One region of the Burkholderia mycopellens genome, then DNA from elsewhere that is predicted to be linked to it. Evidence: predicted binding sites of a transcription regulator. Region 1 holds the regulator's gene; each other region holds the start of a gene.
The links. The regulator FliA, encoded in region 1, starts transcription of late flagellar genes. The targets are predictions, from matches to a motif close to CTAAAGTTTNNNNNNNNNNNGCCGNTA.
Positions count from the first base shown of each region.

Region 2: fliD (flagellar filament capping protein FliD) is a predicted target of FliA. The motif match lies at 4,972-4,998, and genes of this name have one in related genera.
Region 3: fliS (flagellar export chaperone FliS) is a predicted target of FliA. The motif match lies at 6,099-6,125, and genes of this name have one in related genera.

Region 1 is NZ_OZ183802.1:234,566-241,639, forward strand. Features, by position in the region: gene flhB (flagellar biosynthesis protein FlhB) at 1-201, shown strand, start outside; gene flhA (flagellar biosynthesis protein FlhA) at 198-2,297, shown strand; gene flhF (flagellar biosynthesis protein FlhF) at 2,294-4,030, shown strand; gene ACPTTC_RS01090 (MinD/ParA family protein) at 4,023-4,841, shown strand; gene ACPTTC_RS01095 (RNA polymerase sigma factor FliA) at 4,864-5,598, shown strand; S-adenosyl-L-homocysteine riboswitch at 5,697-5,812, shown strand; gene ahcY (adenosylhomocysteinase) at 5,845-7,074, shown strand, end outside.
Region 2 is NZ_OZ183804.1:68,135-75,208, forward strand. Features, by position in the region: gene ACPTTC_RS34325 (MFS transporter) at 1-820, shown strand, start outside; gene ACPTTC_RS34330 (dihydrodipicolinate synthase family protein) at 865-1,809, shown strand; gene ACPTTC_RS34335 (hypothetical protein) at 2,491-3,135, shown strand; gene fliD (flagellar filament capping protein FliD) at 3,346-4,848, opposite strand; gene ACPTTC_RS34345 (hypothetical protein) at 5,175-5,459, opposite strand; gene ACPTTC_RS34350 (DoxX family protein) at 5,875-6,288, shown strand; gene ACPTTC_RS34355 (dTDP-4-dehydrorhamnose reductase family protein) at 6,625-7,074, shown strand, end outside.
Region 3 is NZ_OZ183802.1:3,780,279-3,787,352, reverse strand. Features, by position in the region: gene fliJ (flagellar export protein FliJ) at 1-425, opposite strand, end outside; gene fliI (flagellar protein export ATPase FliI) at 431-1,954, opposite strand; gene fliH (flagellar assembly protein FliH) at 1,987-2,670, opposite strand; gene fliG (flagellar motor switch protein FliG) at 2,663-3,658, opposite strand; gene fliF (flagellar basal-body MS-ring/collar protein FliF) at 3,648-5,411, opposite strand; gene fliE (flagellar hook-basal body complex protein FliE) at 5,661-6,005, shown strand; gene fliS (flagellar export chaperone FliS) at 6,200-6,634, shown strand; gene ACPTTC_RS17630 (flagellar protein FliT) at 6,631-6,963, shown strand.

The DNA of each region.
Region 1 (7,074 bases):
CCCGGCTCGTTGTACTCGGCCGTCGCCGAAGTGCTCGCGTGGGTCTACCAGCTCAAGCGCTTCCGCTCGGAAGGCGGCGCGTTCCCGGCGGCGCCGGTCGATCTGGTGGTGCCGGCCGACCTCGACAAGGGCGCGTCGGTGCCCGCCGAAGACGAGCGCGAAGAAGCCGAAGACACGCTCGGCAAGGCAGGTGCGGCATGAGCACCCCGACCGGCCTGTTCGCGAAGCGCCCGAACCCGTTCGCGGGCACCAACCTGCGCGCGCTCGCGGGCCCGATCCTCATCTGCATGATCCTGGGGATGATGATCCTGCCGCTGCCCCCGCTGCTGCTGGATCTGCTGTTCACGTTCAACATCGCGCTGTCGGTGATGGTGCTGCTCGTCAGCATGTACACGATGAAGCCGCTCGACTTCGCGGCGTTCCCGAGCGTGCTGCTGTTCTCGACGCTGCTGCGCCTGTCGCTGAACGTCGCGTCGACGCGCGTCGTGCTGCTCGAAGGCCACACGGGCCCGGACGCGGCCGGCCAGGTGATCGAGGCATTCGGCCACTTCCTCGTCGGCGGCAACTTCGCGGTCGGTATCGTCGTGTTCGTGATCCTGATGATCATCAACTTCATGGTGATCACGAAGGGCGCGGGGCGGATCGCCGAAGTGTCCGCGCGCTTCACGCTCGATGCGATGCCCGGCAAGCAGATGGCGATCGACGCCGACCTGAACGCGGGCCTCATCAACGAAGAGCAGGCCCGCAAGCGCCGCCTGGCCGTGTCGCAGGAAGCCGAGTTCTACGGGTCGATGGACGGCGCGTCGAAGTTCGTGCGCGGCGACGCGATCGCCGGCCTGATCATCATGGCGATCAACGTGATCGGCGGGCTGATCGTCGGGATGGTCCAGCACGACATGACGTTCGCCGCGGCCGGCACGAACTACACGCTGCTGACGATCGGCGACGGCCTCGTCGCGCAGATCCCGTCGCTCGTGATCTCGACCGCGGCGGGCGTGATCGTGTCGCGCGTCGCGACCGACGAGGACATCGGCACGCAGATCACCGGCCAGCTGTTCACGAACCCGCGCGTGCTGAACATCACCGGCGCGATCATCGGGCTGATGGGGCTGATCCCCGGCATGCCGCACTTCGCGTTCCTCGCGCTCGGCGGCGGCGCGATCTGGCTGGCCCGCACGCAGACCAAGCGCGCGGCGGCCCGCAAGGCGGCCGGCGACCTGACCGACATCGCGCCGCCCGCGGTGCTGCCGGCGGACAGCCACGAGGCGACCTGGGACGACGTGCAGCTGATCGACCCGCTCGGGCTGGAAGTCGGTTACCGGCTGATCCCGCTCGTCGACAAGAACAGCGACGGCGAACTGCTCAAGCGCATCAAGAGCATCCGCAAGAAATTCGCGCAGGAAATCGGCTTCCTGCCGCCGGTGATCCATATCCGCGACAACCTCGAGCTGCGGCCGAACGCGTACCGGATCGCGCTGAAGGGTGTCGAGATCGGTGTCGGCGAAGTGTTCCCGGGCCAGTGGCTCGCGATCAACCCCGGCCAGGTGACGGCCGCGCTGCCGGGCGCCGTCACGCAGGATCCCGCGTTCGGGCTGCCGGCCGTGTGGATCGACGTCGCGATGCGCGAACAGGCGCAGGTGTACGGCTACACGGTGGTCGACGCGAGCACGGTCGTCGCGACGCACCTGAATCATCTGGTCGTCCAGCACGCGGCCGAGCTGCTCGGCCGCCAGGAAGTGCAGTCGCTCGTCGAGCGCACCGGCAAGGACGCGCCGTCGCTCGTCGAGGACCTCATCCCGAAGACGATCTCGCTGACGACCCTGCAGAAGGTGCTGCAGAACCTGCTCGAGGAAGGCGTGCCGATCCGCGACATGCGCACGATCCTCGAGGCCGTGTCCGAACACGCGGGCCGCGGCGACGCGTTCGAGATCACGGCCGCCGTGCGGCTGGCGCTCGGCCGCGCGATCACGCAGCAGTGGTATCCGGGCGCAGGCGAGATGCAGGTGATGGGCCTCGACTCGAATCTCGAGCGCGTGCTGTCGCAGGCGCTCGCCACCGGCGCGAACCCGGGTCTCGAACCCGGCCTCGCGCACAACCTTCTGACCGGCACGCAACAGGCGATGCTGCGTCAACAGAATCTCGGGCTGCCGCCCGTGCTGCTGGTGCAGCACGCGCTGCGCGCGATGCTCGCGCGTTTCCTGCGCCGCAGCCTGCCGCAATTGAAAGTGCTGTCGTACGCCGAAGTGCCGGACACACGCACGATCAAAGTCGTTAACGTCATCGGGGGTTCCGCTTGAACATTCGCAAATTCACCGGCGCAACGAGCCGCGACGCACTTCGTCTCGTGCGCGAGGCGCTCGGCGCCGACGCGGTCGTGCTGTCGAACCGCACGCTCGATGACGGCAGCGTGGAAATCGTTGCGCTTGCTGATTCGGACCTGGCCGCCGTGACGCCGCCGGCTGCGGCGCGCCCGCGCATCGCCGCGCCGCGCGTGCCGGAATCCGTGCCGGCCGCCGCGGTGCCGGGCATCGTGTCGCGCCCGGGCGCGGCGCTGGCCCGCCCGACGGTCAATCCGTATGCGGCAGGTGAAGGCGGGCTGCCGGACGTGTTCTCGTCGGTGTTCGGCGCAAGCGCCGAGGCAGACGACTCGGCGGCGCAACCGTCGGCGATCGATGACGACGCGCTGGCTGCGGCAGCGCCGCCTGCCGCGGCCCCGGCCGCCGCCTCCGAACCCGCACCGTGGCTCGTCGAGCACGCGAAGCGCCTGACGCAGCAGCGTGACGCGCTGATGGCGCGTGCGCAGGCGGCGCCCGCCGCGCCGCAGGCGAGCGCGCCTGCCCCGCGGGCCGCCGCGAGCGCGACGCCGCCCGACTGGGCGCGCGACATCGTGCGCGACGCCGAACGCCGGATGCCGGCCGCCGCCCGCGCGCCCGACACGAACGCGAACGCGGCCTATGCTGCGAAGACGGCCGAGCGCACGCGCCTGTCCGACGACACCGCGGCCGCGGTGGCCGACGCAGTGAAGTCGCGCATCGAGCGGATCGTCAACGATACGGTGATGCAGGAGCTCGGCGAACTGCGCGGGATGATGGAAGAGCAGTTCGACAGCCTGTTGTGGCACGACCGCCAGCGTCGCAGCGCCGTGCATGGTGCGCTGACGAAGCACCTGTTCGCGGCCGGTTTCTCCGCGCAGCTCGTGCGGATGCTGGTCGACAACATGCCGGCCGGCGACGGCGCGCAGACCTTCGAACAGGCCGCCGCATGGGCGCAGTCGGTGCTCGCGTCGAACCTGCCGGTGCTCGAAAGCGAGGATGCGCTGATGGAGCGCGGCGGCGTGTTCGCGCTGATGGGGCCGACGGGCGTCGGCAAGACGACCACCACCGCGAAGCTGGCCGCACGCTGCGTGATGCGCTTCGGCGCGAGCAAGGTCGCGCTGCTGACCACCGACAGCTACCGGATCGGCGGCCACGAGCAGCTGCGCATCTTCGGCAAGATCCTCGGCGTGCCGGTGCACGCGGTGAAGGATGCGGGCGACCTCGCGCTCGCGCTGTCCGAGCTGCGCAACAAGCACATCGTGCTGATCGACACGATCGGCATGAGCCAGCGCGACCGCGCGGTATCCGACCAGATCGCGATGCTGCACGGGGCGAACGCGCCGGTGCAGCGCCTGCTGCTGCTCAACGCGACGAGCCACGGCGACACGCTCAACGAAGTCGTGCAGGCGTACCGCAGCGCGGGCGAGCATCCGGACCTGGCCGGCTGCATCCTCACGAAGCTCGACGAGGCGACCCACCTCGGCGGCGTGCTCGACACGGTGATCCGCTACAAGCTGCCGATCCATTACGTGTCGACCGGCCAGAAGGTGCCGGAGAACCTGTACGTCGCGTCGACCAAATTCCTGCTGAAGAGCGCGTTCTGTGTACCGCGCGACGGCTCGCCCTTCGTGCCGCAAGACGAGGACATGCCGACGCTGCTCTCCGCACTGACCGCACGTTCCACCGCCGAGCTGCACGAGGTGCGATTTGGATAAACGAAACATCGACCAGGCCGAAGGCCTGCGGCGCCTGCTGGCCGGGCGCGCGTCGCGCATCGTCGCGGTGACGGGCGGGCCGGCGGGTGTCGGCTGCACGTCCACCGTCGTGAACCTGGCGGCGGCGCTCGCGTCGCTCGGCAAGGATGTGCTCGTCGTCGACGAGCGTGCCGACGTGCATTCGGCCAGCGCGACGCTGGCGGGCGCGTGGCTGCGCGACGGCGAACGCACGCGGGTCGCGGCCGGCTTCGGCCTGTGCGGCGCGGCGCGGCTCGCACGCACCGGCTACACCGATGCGCAACTGAGCGATTTCATCGACGGGCCGGCCGACATCGTCCTCGTCGACGCGCAGCTCGGCGCCGACGGTTCGTTCTCGACGCTCGCACGTGAAGCGCACGACGTGCTGGTCGTCACGCGGGTCGCCGCGCAGGCGATCACCGAGGCGTACGCGTGCATGAAGCGGCTGCATTTCGCGCATGCGCTCGCGCAGTTCCGCGTGCTGACCAATCACGTCGGCAGCCACGCGGACGCGAAGGTCGCGTTCGACAACCTCGCGGGCGTCGCGAGCCGCTACCTGACGGTGTCGATCGCCGACGCGGGCTGCGTGAGCGCCGATCCGCTCGTCGAGCACGCACGCGAGCTGATGCGTGTCGTGGTCGACGCGTTCCCGTCGTCGGCTGCCGCGCGCGACTACCGGCAGATTGCCGCCGACCTGCTGTACTGGCCGATGCGCCCGCATTCGGGAGCGGGCCGCGCCGTGCACGCGGGCGGCAAGCCGTCGTATGAGGCGGGCGCGGCACACGCCGCGTGAGGGCCACCGGAAGGAGAGAGCCATGATGTACAACGCTCAAGGAAAGATGTCCCAGGCCGACGTGCTCGCGCAATATGCGCCGCTCGTGCGACGCCTCGGGCTGCAGCTCGTCGCGAAGATGCCGGCGAGCGTCGACCTCGACGACCTGATCCAGGCCGGCATGATCGGCCTGATGGACGCGGCCGGCCGCTACAAGGAAGACCAGGGCGCGCAGTTCGAGACCTACGCGACGCAGCGCATCCGCGGCGCGATGCTCGACGAGCTGCGCAGCAACGACTGGCTGCCGCGCAGCCTGCGCAAGACGTCGCGCGAGGTCGAGCACGCGGTGCACCAGGTCGAGCAGCATCTCGGCCGCTCGGCGAGCGAGACCGAGATCGCGCAGCACCTGAACATGCCGCTCGACGAATACCAGGGGATGCTGCAGGACCTGCACGGCAGCCAGCTGATCTACTACGAGGATTTCGACCGTGCGGCCGACGACGAGCCGTTCCTCGACCGCTACCGCGTCGATCACGCCGATCCGCTGTCGGCGCTGCTCGACGAGCACCTGCGCGAAGCGCTCGTCGAGGCGATCGAGCGGCTGCCGGAGCGCGAGAAGCTGCTGATGTCGCTGTACTACGAACGGGGTCTGAATCTGCGCGAGATCGGCGCGGTGCTCGAAGTGAGCGAATCGCGCGTGTGCCAGCTGCACAGCCAGGCCGTCGCGCGCCTGCGCGCGCGGCTGCGCGAACAGGCGTGGGTCGGCGCGGAGTCCTGACCCTTTCCTGACGGCCGCGCGCGACGGCGCCGCGCGCTTGCGTCGTGTGTGCGCCGCGCTTGCGCATTCTGCGCGCCGATTTGCTACAATCCTCTCCGCTTTCCGAGGAGCGTTGCGACGGACCATCCTGCGTCCGCCAGGCTCGGAAGGCTTCACCAAGCAGCCGCGCGGCACAACCGCGCCGGTTCCGCTTCCTGAACGGCGCTCACGTCACCAATCTAGAAACTTTTTAGAAAGGAGGGCGTGATGAACGCCATGATCGATTCCAAAGCTTCCAACGATTACGTCGTCGCCGACATGGCGCTGGCCGGCTGGGGCCGCAAGGAACTGAATATCGCCGAGACCGAAATGCCGGGCCTCGTGCAGATCCGTGACGAATACAAGGCACAGCAGCCGCTGAAGGGCGCGCGCATCGCCGGTTCGCTGCACATGACGATCCAGACGGGCGTGCTGATCGAGACGCTGAAGGCGCTCGGCGCGGACGTCCGCTGGGCCTCGTGCAACATCTTCTCGACGCAGGACCATGCCGCCGCCGCGATCGTCGAAGCCGGCACGCCGGTGTTCGCGTTCAAGGGCGAATCGCTCGACGAATACTGGGAGTTCTCGCACCGCATCTTCGAATGGCCGAACGGCGAATTCGCGAACATGATCCTGGACGACGGCGGCGACGCAACGCTGCTGCTGATCCTCGGCGCGAAGGCCGAGAAGGACCGTTCGGTGATCGCGAAGCCGACCAACGAGGAAGAAGTCGCGCTGTACAAGTCGATCGCGAAGCACCTCGACGCGGACCCGACCTGGTACTCGACGCGCCTCGCGCACATCAAGGGCGTGACCGAGGAAACCACGACCGGCGTGCACCGCCTGTACCAGATGGAAAAGGACGGCCGCCTGCCGTTCCCGGCGTTCAACGTGAACGATTCGGTCACGAAGTCGAAGTTCGACAACCTGTACGGCTGCCGCGAATCGCTGGTCGACGGCATCAAGCGCGCGACCGACGTGATGATCGCGGGCAAGGTCGCGGTCGTCGCGGGCTACGGCGACGTGGGCAAGGGCTGCGCGCAGTCGCTGCGCGGCCTGGGCGCGACCGTGTGGGTCACCGAAATCGACCCGATCTGCGCGCTGCAGGCGGCGATGGAAGGCTACCGCGTCGTGACGATGGAATACGCGGCCGACAAGGCCGACATCTTCGTGACGGCGACCGGCAACTACCACGTGATCAACCACGATCACATGAAGGCGATGCGCCACAACGCGATCGTCTGCAACATCGGTCACTTCGACTCGGAAATCGACGTCGCGTCGACCCGTCAGTACCAGTGGGAAAACATCAAGCCGCAGGTCGACCACATCATCTTCCCGGACGGCAAGCGCATCATCCTGCTGGCGGAAGGCCGCCTCGTGAACCTCGGCTGCGCGACCGGCCACCCGTCGTTCGTGATGTCGAACTCGTTCGCGAACCAGACGCTTGCGCAGATC
Region 2 (7,074 bases), on a different replicon from region 1:
CGTCGCGTCGTTCGACTGGCGCTGGGCGTTCATCGCGACGGGCGCGGCCGGTCTCGTCGTCGCCGTCGCCTGGTTCGCGCTGTACCGCGACCCGGTGCGCGCGCAACTGACTGCCGCCGAGCGCAATTATCTCGACGCCGATGCGCAAAGCGCGGTCGCGGCGCCGAAGCTGACGTTCGCCGAATGGCGCGGCCTGTTCTCGCACGGCACGACCTGGGGGATGCTGATCGGCTATTTCGGTTCCGTGTACCTGAACTGGGTGTACCTGACCTGGCTGCCGGGCTACCTGACGATGGAGCGGCACATGAGCCTGATCCGCACCGGCTTTGCCGCGTCGGTGCCGTTCCTGTGCGGATTCGTCGGCTCGCTGCTGGCCGGCTGGTTGTCGGACCTGGTCACGCGCCGCAGCCGTTCGCCGGTCGTGAGCCGGCGCAATGCGGTGGTGGTCGCGATGCTCGGGATGGTGGCATTCACGATTCCCGCCGCGCTCGTGCAGAGCAACACGGTCGCGCTCGCGTGCATTTCGGTCGTGATCTTTCTCGCCAACGCGGCGTCGGCCTGCTCGTGGGCGCTCGCGACGGCGGCCGCGCCGCCGAGCCGCATCGCGTCGCTCGGCGCGATCCAGAATTTCGGCGGTTTCGTCGGCGGCGCGCTTGCGCCGATCCTGACGGGCATCATTGCGCAGAAGTGGTCGTTCGTGCCGGCGCTGCTGACGGCCGCGGCGATCGCGTTCGCGGGCGCGATGGCGTACCTGCTGCTGGTGCGCAAGCCGATTCCCGAGCAGGCCGCGAACGCGGCGCCCGGGCCGTTGCCGGCCTGAGCACGCGGTAGGCGCCCCGCATTCACTGAAGCAAGGAGAAACAGATGCAACACCCGCAGCAATCGAACGTGACCATCGAGGGCATCGTCCCGGTGATGCTGACGCCGTTCGACGATGCCGGCGCGATCGACTACGCCGGGCTCGAGCGGCTCATCGAATGGTATCTGGCACACGGCGCCGATGCGTTGTTCGCGGTCGCGCAGTCGAGCGAGATGCAGTTCCTGAGCCTGGCCGAACGCGCGGAACTCGCGCGCTTCGTGGTCGAGCGGGTGGCCGGGCGCGTGCCCGTCGTCGCGTCCGGGCACATCAGCGACGATCTCGACGCGCAGGCCGAGGAGCTGTGCGCGGCGGCCGAATCGGGCGCGCAGGGCGTCGTGCTCGTGACCAACCGGCTCGATCCGCAGCGCAAGGGCAGCGCCGCGTTGCTCGACCATCTTCACCGGCTGCTCGCGCGATTGCCGTCGGGTCTGCCGCTCGGGCTGTACGAGTGTCCGGCGCCGTACCGGCGGCTGCTGTCGGATGACGAACTGCGCGCGTGCATCGACACGGGCCGCTTCGTGATGCTCAAGGACGTGAGCTGCGACCTGGAGACGGTGAAGCGGCGGGTCGCGCTCGCCGAGGGCTCGCCGCTGAAGATCCTCAACGCGAACGCCGCGATTGCCTGGGACGCGATGAAGGCGGGTTCCGCCGGCTTCAACGGCGTGTTCACCAACTTCCATCCGGACCTGTACCGGTGGTTGCGCACGCAAGGGGATACGAACCCGGCGCTGGCCGACGAGCTCTCGACGTTCCTCGTCGTTTCGGCGGTGTCGGAGGCGCTGGGGTATCCGGCGCTCGCGAAGCTCTATCACCAGCGGATCGGCACCTTCGCATCGATCCGTTGCCGCGCGATCGACTACGACGTGCGTGAACGGTTCTGGGCGCTCGATGCGGTGCTCGACAAGATCGTGGCCGGGACCGAGCATTTCCGTCGACGGATCGCCGCGTAACCCGGCACGCGGTGCGCCGTTCGAGGTTTGCCGGGCGCGGTGGGGTGGCGTGCCGGGCGGGCGGCCGCCATCGCACGGGTTCGTCGGGGCGCGCGTGGTGGCGGCGCACGGTGGCTACAAGCACGGCCGGCTTGTCGCGATGCGTCTCGGACGTGTTGCGACAAGCGGCGCGAGGGGTGTATCGGCCTTGCCCCGGATGGCGTGAACCCGGCGCGGCGTTCAGGCCGAACGTGCAATGCGGCGAATCCGTCGGGATTTTCAACAATGCTGTTGAAGGTGGTTAAGCCGCCTGTCGCAGTCAGGCCGCCGCACTGACCAGCCGGTTTCAGGCTGTCCGTTGTCACGAATGACGGCGTGTCGCCGACGCACGGCCCCACCTTCACTCGTCTCATCGCACGATCGAGCCGCCGGCAAGCCGCAAGCCGCAAGCCCCAAGCCGCAAGCCGCACGCGCTGGGCGCCAAGCGCCGGGCATCGAGCGCGACGCCACCGCTCGTCCCACCGATCCGTTGTACCCCGCGGGTTGCGGCAACCCCCACCCGCTGCCCCGCGCATGTCCACGTCGGACGACAAAAGCACACAAATCTGATCAAACGCTTCCGCCGTTTCTTGTAACGATTCGTAATATCGCGCCGCCGAGCGCTTTTTTGCCGACGAACCGTTGAATCCGCATCCGCTTCCCGTGCACCCCGTCACGACGACGAGCCAGCCGCCGATCCTGGCGGCACCAGTAGATGCCACGCTGCACGCCGTGATTGACGAGGCCGTCCACCGGAGCGTGTCGGAAGCGACGACGCGCAGCGGCTACATGCGATGTGCCGACTACGCGATCGTCGGCGCGCAGGTGCTGACACTGCTGACCGGCAAGCCTTACCGGCCGTTCGCGGGTGGGGAGGTGCTGGATTTCGGCGGCGGCAACCTGTATGCGCTGTGCACGACGCGCGAGCGCCGCCGCACCGCGCGGCATCTGTCGCAGCTGGCGAGGTATCACTGCTGGATCGAGGCGCGTCACGATATCGGCGGCCGTGCGCGCAAGGAAATCGTCGATTTCACGCTGCGCCACGACGAGACCGTGGCGAGCAATCTGGGGATGCCGTTCGCACGTGCGCGCCAGGCGTATTTCTGGGGCTGGGACGACGAGCACACGGTACCGGCCGAGCTGCACGCGCATCCGGTCTTCGCGAAGCAGGGCCCCGTGTGGCGCTGGGCCGAGCGTGAATGCACGTCGCTGCTGCGCGCCTACGAGCACGAGCGGCCGGGCTATTTCGGGCGTCAGGTGTCGCGTGCGATCGACTTGTTCGCCGATCGGGTAGAAGGTCTCGGCTGACGGCGCGTCCGGTTCGCGCGAACCGCGGACAGGCTGCGTGCCGCGATGGCGCGAACCGGGGAAGGGAGCCCGTCGCGCGCTCGCGCACCGCCGGGCGTGAGCGATGTGTCCTGGCGGGACATTGCGAGCAGAGGCGCGCGCGGCGGCGCGAGCCGGTCGATCCATTGACCGGCGGCCGCCGCCACGATCATCGTGCGGCCCGGCCGCTCGTCACTTGTTCGCCAGCGTGCCGCTGCTGTTGGCGCCGCCGAACAGTCGGGTCAGGTACTGCGTGTTCGAGTTCATCTTGGCCATCAGCGTGTTGAGCGCCGTGAACTGCGCCTGGTACTGCTTGGTCAGCTGCGCGGCATAGTCGGCCAGATCCGTCTGCTGCTGCGTGACGCGCTTCAGGTCGGCGCTCAGCGCGTTCGTGCGCACCTCGATCATCCCGCCTTTCTTCGTGAAGGGCGCGATCTGGTCGGTCAGGTGCTTGCCCATCCCGTTCGTCGAGTTGAACAGGCGCGCGACGCCCGACGGGTTGTTGGTCAGCGCACTGTCGAGCTTCGCGCTGTCGACCTTCAGCGTGCCGTCCTTCTCGAGCGAGATGCCGATCGCCATCAGGTTCGTGTGCCCGTTGCCGTTCTCGTTGGGGACGCCGCGCGCGACGATCGACGCAAGCGAGTTGCGGATCGTGTTCAGCGTCGAATCGCCGATCAGCGCGCCCTGCGAGCTTGCCCCTGCCGTGTAGCTCGACAGTGCGCCCATGGTCTTGACGACGGTGTTGTACAGGCTCACGAAATTCGTGATCGTGGCCGCCTGCGACTTCGTATCGGTGCTGACCGTCAGCGTCTGCGTATCGGTCGCGCTGACCGCGGCCGCCGACAGGTTCAGCGTGACGCCGTTCAGCACGCCCGACACCGTGTTGCTCGCGCTGGTCGACGCGATGCCGTTGAGCGTGAACTTCGCGTCCTGCGCAACGGCGCTTTGCCGCCACGCGGCCGCGCTGTTCGCCGAGTCGATCTTCGACGCGCCGCCGGTCGTGTCGGCCGTCGACGTGACGCCGAGGTTCGACAGCCCGGTGTCGTTGGCCACGTTGCCGACCGCGACGCTGATCGCGTTCGCCGAGCCCGTCTTCGTCGACGCGAGCACGAGGTGCGCGCCGTCGGTGCCGTTGATGACGGTCGCGCTGATCCCCGGGTTGTTCGATGCGGCGTTGATCGCGGCCGCGATGCCCGACAGCGTGTTGTTCGTGCCGTTCACGTCGACCTTGAACGACTGGCTGCCGAGCGACAGCGTCAGCGTGCCGGTGCCGAGCGCCTTGCTACCGTCGAAGCCCGACGAAGCCAGCGCCTGCGCGGTTGCGACCTGCGTGACGCCGACCGTATAGGTGCCGGCAACCGCGCCTGCGCCCGCCGTCGCGGTCAGGCCCTTGCCGCTCGCGACCGCGGTAAACGTCGACTGCAGCGCGCCATTCGTCAGCGACGCGAGGCCCGCCTCGAGCGCCCCCAGCGCCGACGACAGCGCACCGAATGCGGAAATCTGCGTGGTGCCGGTCTGCTGCGACGCGGCGAGCGCCGCGACCCGGCCGGCCGTCTTCGCGTTCACCAGCGTCTTGACGAGCGTGCCGACGTCCATCGCCGGATTGCCGGTCGAGCCGTTGATGATCGATTGCGCCGCCTGTTGCATCAGGCTGTTCGCGTTCGCGCTGCTGTTCACAGGCGTGTTCGTTGCCATGGGTGGTCTCCGGTTGAAAAGCGATCCCGTGACGAGCGGCTGCCGTGACGGCCTGCGGCGGTTCGCCTGCCGGCCGTGTCCGGTGCGACGCGTTCCGGGGTTCACGGGAGTGTCGGGAAAACGTAAGGACGTGCGCTATCGTATATTTAAATCGGTATTGCTTGGTAATTTTTTGTAATGCATGTTGAGAAAAATGCAGACGGAAATGCGACGGTGTAGCGCGGGCTAAAGGTTTGCGATTTTTTGCCGTTAACTCATCACTTCAATTGTATTTATTCAAGGATTTTTGCCGGCAGTGAAAACTTGCCGAGCGCGTGAATGCCTGATCACGTTGTCTCGCTTGCCCTGCTAAACACCGGATCGATCGACGGTGTGTGGAAGGTGTTCCTGCCGGCGGCTATCGGGCTGAAACCCTTGCCCACTGGACGAAAACCGCCGCCGCCGACATCAACCCGCTCGCGTGGGAAACGTTTTCGCTTCCCAATGCGCATTTCCAGGCCGGGTGTCTTTGTCCGAAACAGGATGATTCGCCGATTGGAAAGAACGCCGAGTTGCACGCTTAATTCATTGATTTCAGGTTCATGCACATAACGTATCGTCGAATAACGCATGGCGATACGTCGATATGGCCTGCTTGCGCCAATTGGCGCTTCAATATCGAGTGGATACGGAATCCGGATATGCGCGGGCAGTTTTCATGTTCTTGAAACATAAGGGCAGGTCGATTTGATCGGATTCGCCGCTGCCGCGTCATGGCCTTGTTTCGCTCGATTGTCCACTTATGTGAGACAGCGAATCTTGTTTTGACGGATTGATGATTTGTGGCAGGACAGTAGACTGCATCCGTGCTTCGCCAGAACCGATCCGGAGCGCGCCGGGAGCGGCGCGGCCGGACGGATTCTTCGGCGGCAGGCCGGCCGGCTTGCTGTCCGATCGTGCGAGGAGTGGTTCGTTGCCGACCTGGCGCGCCAATGTGGCGCGTATCGGCACCGGACGCATCAAACCGTCAATTCAAGGGTGATTGTCATGCGTTACGTTTCGCTGGAATCGAAGAAGGACGAACTGCTGCTGGCGGCTCGCGTGTTGTTGATGATCCTGTTCGTGCTGTTCGGCTGGCAGAAGCTGAACGGCTTCTCGGGCACGGTCGCGTACATGGCGTCGACGGGGAACCCGGCGCCCGAACTGGCAGCCGCGATCGCGGTCGGGGTCGAACTGGCCGGTGGCCTGCTGATCGCGATCGGCTTCTATACGCGTCCGCTCGCACTCGTGTTCGCCGCCTATACGCTCGCGACCGCGCTGATCGGCCATCGCTACTGGGCGCTGCAGGGGATGGAGCAATACATGGCGATGATCAACTTCTACAAGAACGTGAGCATCATCGGCGGGTTGCTGTTGCTCGCCCTGACCGGGCCGGGGCGGTATTCGCTCGACCGGAAGTAAGGCGGGGCGGCGTTGCCTGCCGATGTGACCGCCCGGTGCGCGCAAGCGCACCGGGCTTTGCTTGTTGGCGAGGGGCGCGGTGTGGCCGCTCCGCGGATCGCACTCGCGCAGGGGCGGCCGCGCGGCGAGCCGACGTCGCCGGCAGCACGGGCATCATCCCGGCGGACGGTGCGCCGGGCCGGCCGTCGGCCGCGGCGCACATGACACCCGTCCGTCGAGGCGTTTCCGATCTGCCGCACACGATGTGCCGGCCGCGATACTCGGCTATCCTCCGCACCACCGTGGCTCGAATGTCGATCGCGACTTCGCGCCCCCACGTCACCCGGATTGCCGCCCATGCCAAACCCGACCACGTCGACCGTCCTCCCGACCGTCCTGCTCATCGGCGCCGCCGGCCTCCTCGGCCGTGCGGTTGCCGCGTCCCTGGCCCGCGAATCGTCGTTGAACCTCGTCGCGACCCTCCGGAACCCGCAAAGCGCGGGCGCAAAACGCCTCGCACTGCCACCGGAAAACCTCGCCGAACTCGACGTCCTCGACGAGCCGGCCCTCGAACACCTCTTCGCCACCCGCCAACCGGCCGCCGTGATCATCTGCGCGGCCGAACGCCGTCCGGACGTCTGCGAACGCGATCCTGCCGGCGCCCGCGCGATCAACGTCACCGCCCCGGCCCGCATCGGTGCGCTTGCCGCGCGCCACGGCGCATGGACGCTCGGCATCTCCACCGACTACGTCTTCGACGGCAAGGCTGCCCCATACCGCGAGGACGCCGCCCCGAATCCGCTGAAC
Region 3 (7,074 bases), 3.5 Mb from region 1:
AGGATCTTCGCGGCGTGTTCGTCGGCGTCGCGCTGTTCGCGCCGGGCGTCGCGCTTCGCTTCCTGCGCGACGCCGCGCGCCTGCAGGATTTCAAACGAACCGACGGTGCGTTTCTTCTGTTGCCAGTTCGGGCGTGCCTCGTCGATGCGGACTTCGGCCGCGGCCAGCACGCTGCGCTGCTGCGCGATCGCGGCCTCGAGCGTGTCGATGAACGCCTGGAAATTGCGCCAGTTGCCGGCCGGCATCCCGTGCTGCGCGGATTGCGAGAAGCGCGCATGGTATTCGTCGCGGTAGCGCAGCAGCGCGTCGAGCTGCTCGGCGGCCGCGGTGCGGTCGCGCTGCGCGGTGCCGAGCTGCTTCGCGGCGGAGTCGAGATCCTCCTGCGCGCGGTCGAGCAGCAACTGAAGGGGAAAGCCGGGTGCCATCTGGATCAGCCTCCGTAAGCGTCGAACAGGGCATCGAGCCCGGCAAGGCTCGACGCGAACGGCGCGCATTCGCGAAAGCCTTGCTGCAGGAACGCCTCGATGCGCGGATAGAGCGCGATCGCGCGGTCGAGCTGCGCGTCGCGGCCGGGCGCATACGCGCCGACCGCGATCAGGTCGCGATTGCGCTGGTAGCGCGACAGCATCTGCTTGAACTGCCGGACATGGTCGAGATGCGTTTCGTCGATCAGCGCGGTCATCGCGCGGCTGATCGACGCCTCGATGTCGATCGCCGGGTAGTGGCCGGCCTCGGCGAGCGTGCGTGACAGCACGATGTGGCCGTCGAGGATCGCGCGCGCCGAATCGGCGATCGGGTCCTGCTGGTCGTCGCCTTCGGTCAGCACCGTGTAGAACGCGGTAATCGAGCCGCCGCCTTCCGGCCCGTTGCCGGTGCGCTCGACGAGCGCGGGCAGCTTCGCGAACACCGACGGCGGGTAGCCCTTCGTCGCGGGCGGCTCGCCGATCGCCAGCGCGATCTCGCGCTGCGCCATCGCGTAGCGCGTGAGCGAATCCATCAGCAGCAGCACGTGCTTGCCCTGGTCGCGGAAATACTCGGCGAGCGACGTCGCGTAGGCTGCGCCCTGCATCCGCAGCAGCGGCGACACGTCGGCCGGCGCCGCGACGACGACCGAGCGCGCGAGCCCGTCCTCGCCGAGGATCTGTTCGATGAATTCCTTCACTTCGCGGCCGCGTTCGCCGATCAGCCCGATCACGATCACTTCCGCGCTCGTGTAGCGCGCCATCGTGCCGAGCAGCACCGACTTGCCGACGCCCGAACCCGCGAACAGGCCCATCCGCTGCCCGCGGCCGACGGTGAGCAGTGCGTTGATCGCGCGCACGCCGACGTCGAGCACGTGGTGGATCGGTTCGCGCTCGAGCGGGTTGATCGACGGCGCCGACAGCGGCGCGTCGACCTTCGATGCGAGTGGGCCGAGGCCGTCGAGCGGGCGGCCCGACGCGTCGACGACGCGCCCGAGCATCTCCCAGCCGACCGGCAGCCGCTTCGCGCCCGCGAGCGGATCGGCGACGGGCGCGCTTTCGAGCGGCCACACGCGCGCGCCGGGCAGCACGCCCGCGACGTCGGTGGTCGGCATCAGGAACAGGCGATCGCCGGCGAAGCCGACGACTTCGGCTTGCGCGTGCGGCAGCGTGCTGCCGGGCGGCAGTTCGATCGTGCATTCGGCGCCGACCGACAGGCGCAGCCCGATCGCCTCGAGCACGAGGCCGGCCGCGCGCGTCAGGCGCCCGCACGGCCGCAGCGGCAACGCGTGGTGGCTGCGCGCGGCGAGCCCGTTCAGGTGGCTGCGCCAGTGCGCGAGATGCGGGTTGTGCGGTGCGCGCGGTGCGGCGCCGGGTGCATCGGCCGCTGCAGCGGTGGCGTGCGGGGTGGGGTGTTGTGCGGTGTCCGGCGCGGCGTCGTGCGCGTGCGGGCCGAACGACGCGAGCGCGAGTTCGCGCTCCAGCGGCGTCATGCCGTCGTGCGCGAGCGCCTCGGGCGGCCGCGTCACCACGTGCTCACCTTGCCGATCGCGGCGGCGACGCGCTGCCAGCGCGTGGGCAGCGTCGCGTCGACCTCGCCGGTCGCGGCGTGCGCGCGGCAGCCGCCGCGCTCGATCGACGCGTCGGTGCGCACGTTCCAGCCGAGCGCATCGAGATCGTCCTGCAGGTAGGCTTCGACGACGGGCAGGTCGGCCGGGTTCACCGCGAGATGCGGCGCGCCGGACAGCGCGGGTTCGGCGGCGAGCACGTCGCGCACGGCGGCAACCAGCGCGGCCGGGTCGTGCTTCACGTGCTGGCGCACGACCTGCTGCGCGATGTCGAGCGCGAGCTGCGCGATGTCGGCGGCAAGATCGTGTTCGACGGCCGACACGGCCTCGCGGAACGACGCGGCGAGCGCCGCGAGCTGCGCGGCCTGTTCGCGTGCGTCGGCCTGGCCGGCCTCGAAACCCTGTGCGCGACCCTGCTCGAAACCGGCCTGGTAGCCGAGCGCCTGGCCTTCGACGTGGCCGGCCGCATGGCCTTCGGCATGTGCGGCGTCGCGCACGCGCTGCAGTTCCTCGGCGAGCGCGGCGGCGGCGGCGGCCGCGTCGTCGGGCGGCGGCGGGGGCGGCGGCGGGTCGAACGACGCCATCTCCCACCGCTGGTACGCGGTGAGGGTGCCCGCGCGATCGCTCGCCGAATCAGACATACGCGTCTTCCGCCTTGCCGCCGATCGCGATCGCGCCGCTCTCGGCCAGGTTGCGCACGATCTGCAGGATGCGGCGCTGCTGCGTCTCGACGTCGGACACGCGTACCGGGCCGCGCGCGTCGAGATCCTCGGCGAGCAGTTCGGCCGCGCGCTGCGACATGTTCGCGAGGAACTTCTGGCGCAGTGCCGGCGGCGCGCCTTTCAGCGCGATGATCAGCGTTTCCGACTCGACTTCCTTGAGCACCATCTGGATCGCGCGGTCCTCGAGGTCGAGCAGGTTCTCGAACACGAACATCTGGTCGATGATCTTCTGCGCGAGTTCGGCGTCGTACTGGCGCACGCTTTCGAGCACGCCTTCCTCATGCACGCTCGTCATGAAGTTCAGGATCTCGGCCGCGGTGCGGATGCCGCCCATCGGGCTGCGCTTCAGGTTGTCGCTGCCGGACAGCAGGCCCGTCAGCACGTCGTCGAGCTCGCGCAGCGCTGCCGGCTGGATGCCGTCGAGCGTCGCGATCCGCAGGATCACGTCGTTACGCAGCCGCTCGGTGAAGCACGACGCGATTTCCGACGCCTGGTCGCGGTCGAGGTGCACGAGGATCGTCGCGATGATCTGCGGATGCTCGTTCTTGATCAGCTCGGCCACGGCGCCGGAATCCATCCACTTCAGGCCCTCGATGCCGCTCGTGTCGCTGCCCTGCAGGATGCGGTCGATCAGCACGCCGGCCTTGTCCTCGCCGAGCGCCTTGGTCAGCACCGAGCGGATGTAGTCGCTCGAATCGAGCGACAGCGCGGTGTGCTGCTCCGCTTCCTTCGCGAATTCGTGCAGCACGTCCTCGACCTGCTCGCGCGTGACGTTCTTCAGCGCGGCCATCGCGGCGCCGATCTTCTGGACCTCGCGCGGCGCGAGGAACTTGAATACCTGCGCGGCCTCTTCCTCGCCGATCGACATCAGCAGGAGCGCGCTCTTGGTCAAGCCTTCAGCGTTCATCGGACACCCAGTTCTTCACGACGGTGGCGACGATCTTCGGATCCTGGCGGGCGATCGTGCGCGCGTAGTCGAGGTTGCGTTCGTAACGGTTCTTCTCGCTCTCGAAGCCGAGCAGCAGCGCGTCGGGTTCCTCGGCTTTTTCCGGCGCCGGCAGGCCGTCGAGCGCGACCGGGTCTTCCGGCGCGGCGAGCGCCGGCGCGACCGGCTCGGGCGGCGGGAACGCGCGGCGCATCGCCGGGCGCACGAACATGAAGTAGAGCGCCGCCGCGGCCGCCGCGATACCGAGCCACTTCGCCGCTTCCTTCGCCATCGCGATCATGTCCGGCTGGCGCCACCACGGCAGGTCGGCGTACGGGTCGCTCGCGGTCGAGAACGCGCTGTTCACGACGTTCACCGAGTCGCCGCGCTTCTCGTCGTAGCCCATCGCGTCCTTCACGAGCTGTTCGACCTGCGCGAGCTTCGCGGGCGGCAGCGGCTGCATCGTCACGTGGCCCTTCGCGTCGGCGACCGGCTGGTAGTTGACGACGACCGCGACCGACAGCCGCTTCACGCTGCCCATCGGCTGCTCGAGATGGCGGATCGTCTTGTCGAGCTCGTAGTTGGTCGTCTGGTCCTTGCGGTCGCTCACCGGCGTCGCCTGCGGCGCGTTCGGGCCGTTGCCGGCGACGATCGGCGCGGAAGCCGGCTGCGGCGGCGTGTTCGACAGCGCGCCCGGCACGCCCGACGCGCCGCCCTGCGCGAGCTCGGTCGAGCTGCTGGTCTGCTGGCTGCGGATCGCGGCCTGCTGCGGCACGCCGTTCGGGCCGTAGCTTTCCGACGTCTGCTCGACCTTCGAGAAATCGAGGTCCGCGCTGACCTGCGAGCGCGCGTTGCCGGCGCCGAAGATCGGCGCGAGGATCGCGTCGATGCGCTTCTGCGTGTTGTGCTCGACCTGCTGCACGTACTTGAGCTGGCTCGCGTCGAGGCCGGATGCCGACGCGGTCTGGGTCAGCAGGTTGCCGTCCTGGTCGACGATCGTCACGTTTTTCGCGGGCATGTCGGGCACGCCGGACGACACCATTCGCGTGATGGCCTGAACCTGGCCCTCGTCGAGCACGCGGCCCGGGTAGAGGTCGACGAACACCGACGCGCTCGGCGCTTCCTTGTCACGCACGAACACCGACGGCTTCGGGATCGCGAGATGCACGCGCGCGCCGCGCACGGCGTTGATCGATTCGATGGTGCGCTGCAGCTCGCCTTCGAGCGCGCGCTGGTAGTTGATCTGTTCGGCGAACTGGCTGATGCCGAATTTCTGGTTGTCCATCAGCTCGAAGCCGACCGAGCCGCCCTTGGGCAGCCCCATCGCGGCGAGCTTCAGGCGCGTTTCATGCACCTGGTTCGACGGCACGAGGATCGCGCCGCCGGCATCGGCGAACTTGTAGGGAACGTTTGCTTGCTGGAGCGCGGCGATGATGGCACCGCCGTCGCGATCCGACAGGTTGCTGTACAGCACGCGGTAGTCGGGCGCGCGGCTCCACAGCACGAGCGCGGTGATGACGGCGACCGCGAACGCGACAGCGATCAGGAACGGCAGCTTCGGGTTGCCCTTCATCCGCGAGATGCCGGGGATGCGTTCCGCGAAGCCGCCAAGCCCGAAGTCCGCGCCTGCGCCACCCGCGCCCGGCAACGCGGCGGCCGCGGCGGCGCCGGGCGCCGGGCTGGCGAGGCCCGCGCGGGCGTCTGGGTTGATCAGCGAGTTGGCCTGCGAATCCATGCGTCGAGTTTCTCCGGAGCGGGACGACTGAGCTCGCTCGGACGAGCGGGCGGACAATGACACGATGCGATTATCGTGATCCGGGCCGTATTCCGATCGACCGAAAAGAGCGGGGTTTCCCCCGTACTTTCTCGGCTTTGACGCGCGGCGCGCTGCTATCCTTTTTCGGAATCCGGCATGGTGCGCGTGGTGCAGCGCCGGCGGATCTCCCGGTGCGTCCGGGTCTCTTCTCTCAGTTTTGGGGACAGCATGACTGCGAACGTCAGCGGAATCGGTTCGGTGTTGCAACAGATGCAGTCGATGGCCGCGCAGGCGTCCGGCGGCGTCGCGAGCCCGACGGCGGCACTGGCCGGCTCGGGCGCGGCGACGGCCAGCACCTTCGCGAGCGCGATGAAGGCGTCGCTCGACAAGATCAGCGGCGACCAGCAGCACGCGCTCGGCGAGGCGCAGGCGTTCGAGGTCGGCGCGCCGAACGTGTCGCTGAACGACGTGATGGTCGACATGCAGAAAGCCAACATCGGCTTCCAGTTCGGGCTCCAGGTCCGCAACAAGCTAGTGAGCGCTTACAACGACATCATGCAGATGTCGGTCTGACAGGACGGCTATCCGGGGAAAGCGCTCCGCGCACGGCCATCCGGGCGGGCCTGCGGGCCGGCCTTGCCGCGCCAGGCGGCATGCTCCGCTTGCCTAAAGCTTTCCAAATCCCTTCCGATAACTCCGGTGAAGGCCGCGTCGTGCGATGCACGGCGGCGGTTCCCGTATAGCCAACGCACAACAAGGAGAAGCGCATGTTTTCCCCAGGACACGCTGGAGCCAGTGCATACGCGCGTGTCGGCGTCGAGACGGGGGTGATGGGCGCCTCCCCGCACCGGTTGATCGCGATGCTGTACCAGGGCGCGCGGCAGGCGGTTGCGCTGGCGCGCATGCATTTGCAGCAGGGCAATGTATCCGCGCGCGGCGAAGCGATCGGCAAGGCGATCCGGATCGTCGACAGCGGGCTGAAGGCATCGCTGAACCGCGACGCGGGCGGCGAGATCGCGGAGCGGCTGGACGCGCTGTATGCGTATATCAGCCGGCGTCTGCTCGAGGCCAATGCGCAGGCGAGCGACGCGATGCTGGTCGAGGTCGACGGGCTGCTCGCGACGCTCGAGGAAGCATGGACGGGAATCGCCCCGGAAGTCGCGCGGATGGCCGCGCAACAGGCAGTGGAAGCATCGAGATGAATCGCAAGGCCGAATACTTCGAACGTTACGAGGCGCTTGCCGCCGTGTCGGGCCGGATGCTGGGCGCCGCCCGCAGCGCCGACTGGAGCGCGTTGCCGGGGTTGCAGGCCGAATTCATGCAGCTGGTCGACGGGCTGAAGGAAGCCGACCCGGGCGTCGTGCTCGACGAATCGGATCTCGGCCGCAAGCTTGACCTGATCCGCCGCATCCTGGCCGACGACGCCGCGATCCGCGATCTCGCGAGCCCGGACGTCGCGCGGCTGTCCGCGCTGTTCGAGGCGCGGCGCTCGACCCAGGTATTGACCGATCTCTACCGCGCGCGCGGGTAGGGCCCGTTTCCGGGGAAACGGGCGCGGGGCGCACGAGCCCGTTGCGGCAGACGCGCAGTTCCCGCGGACGGCACCGGTGTGTCGTTCCCGGATTCGCCACGATGTGGCTGA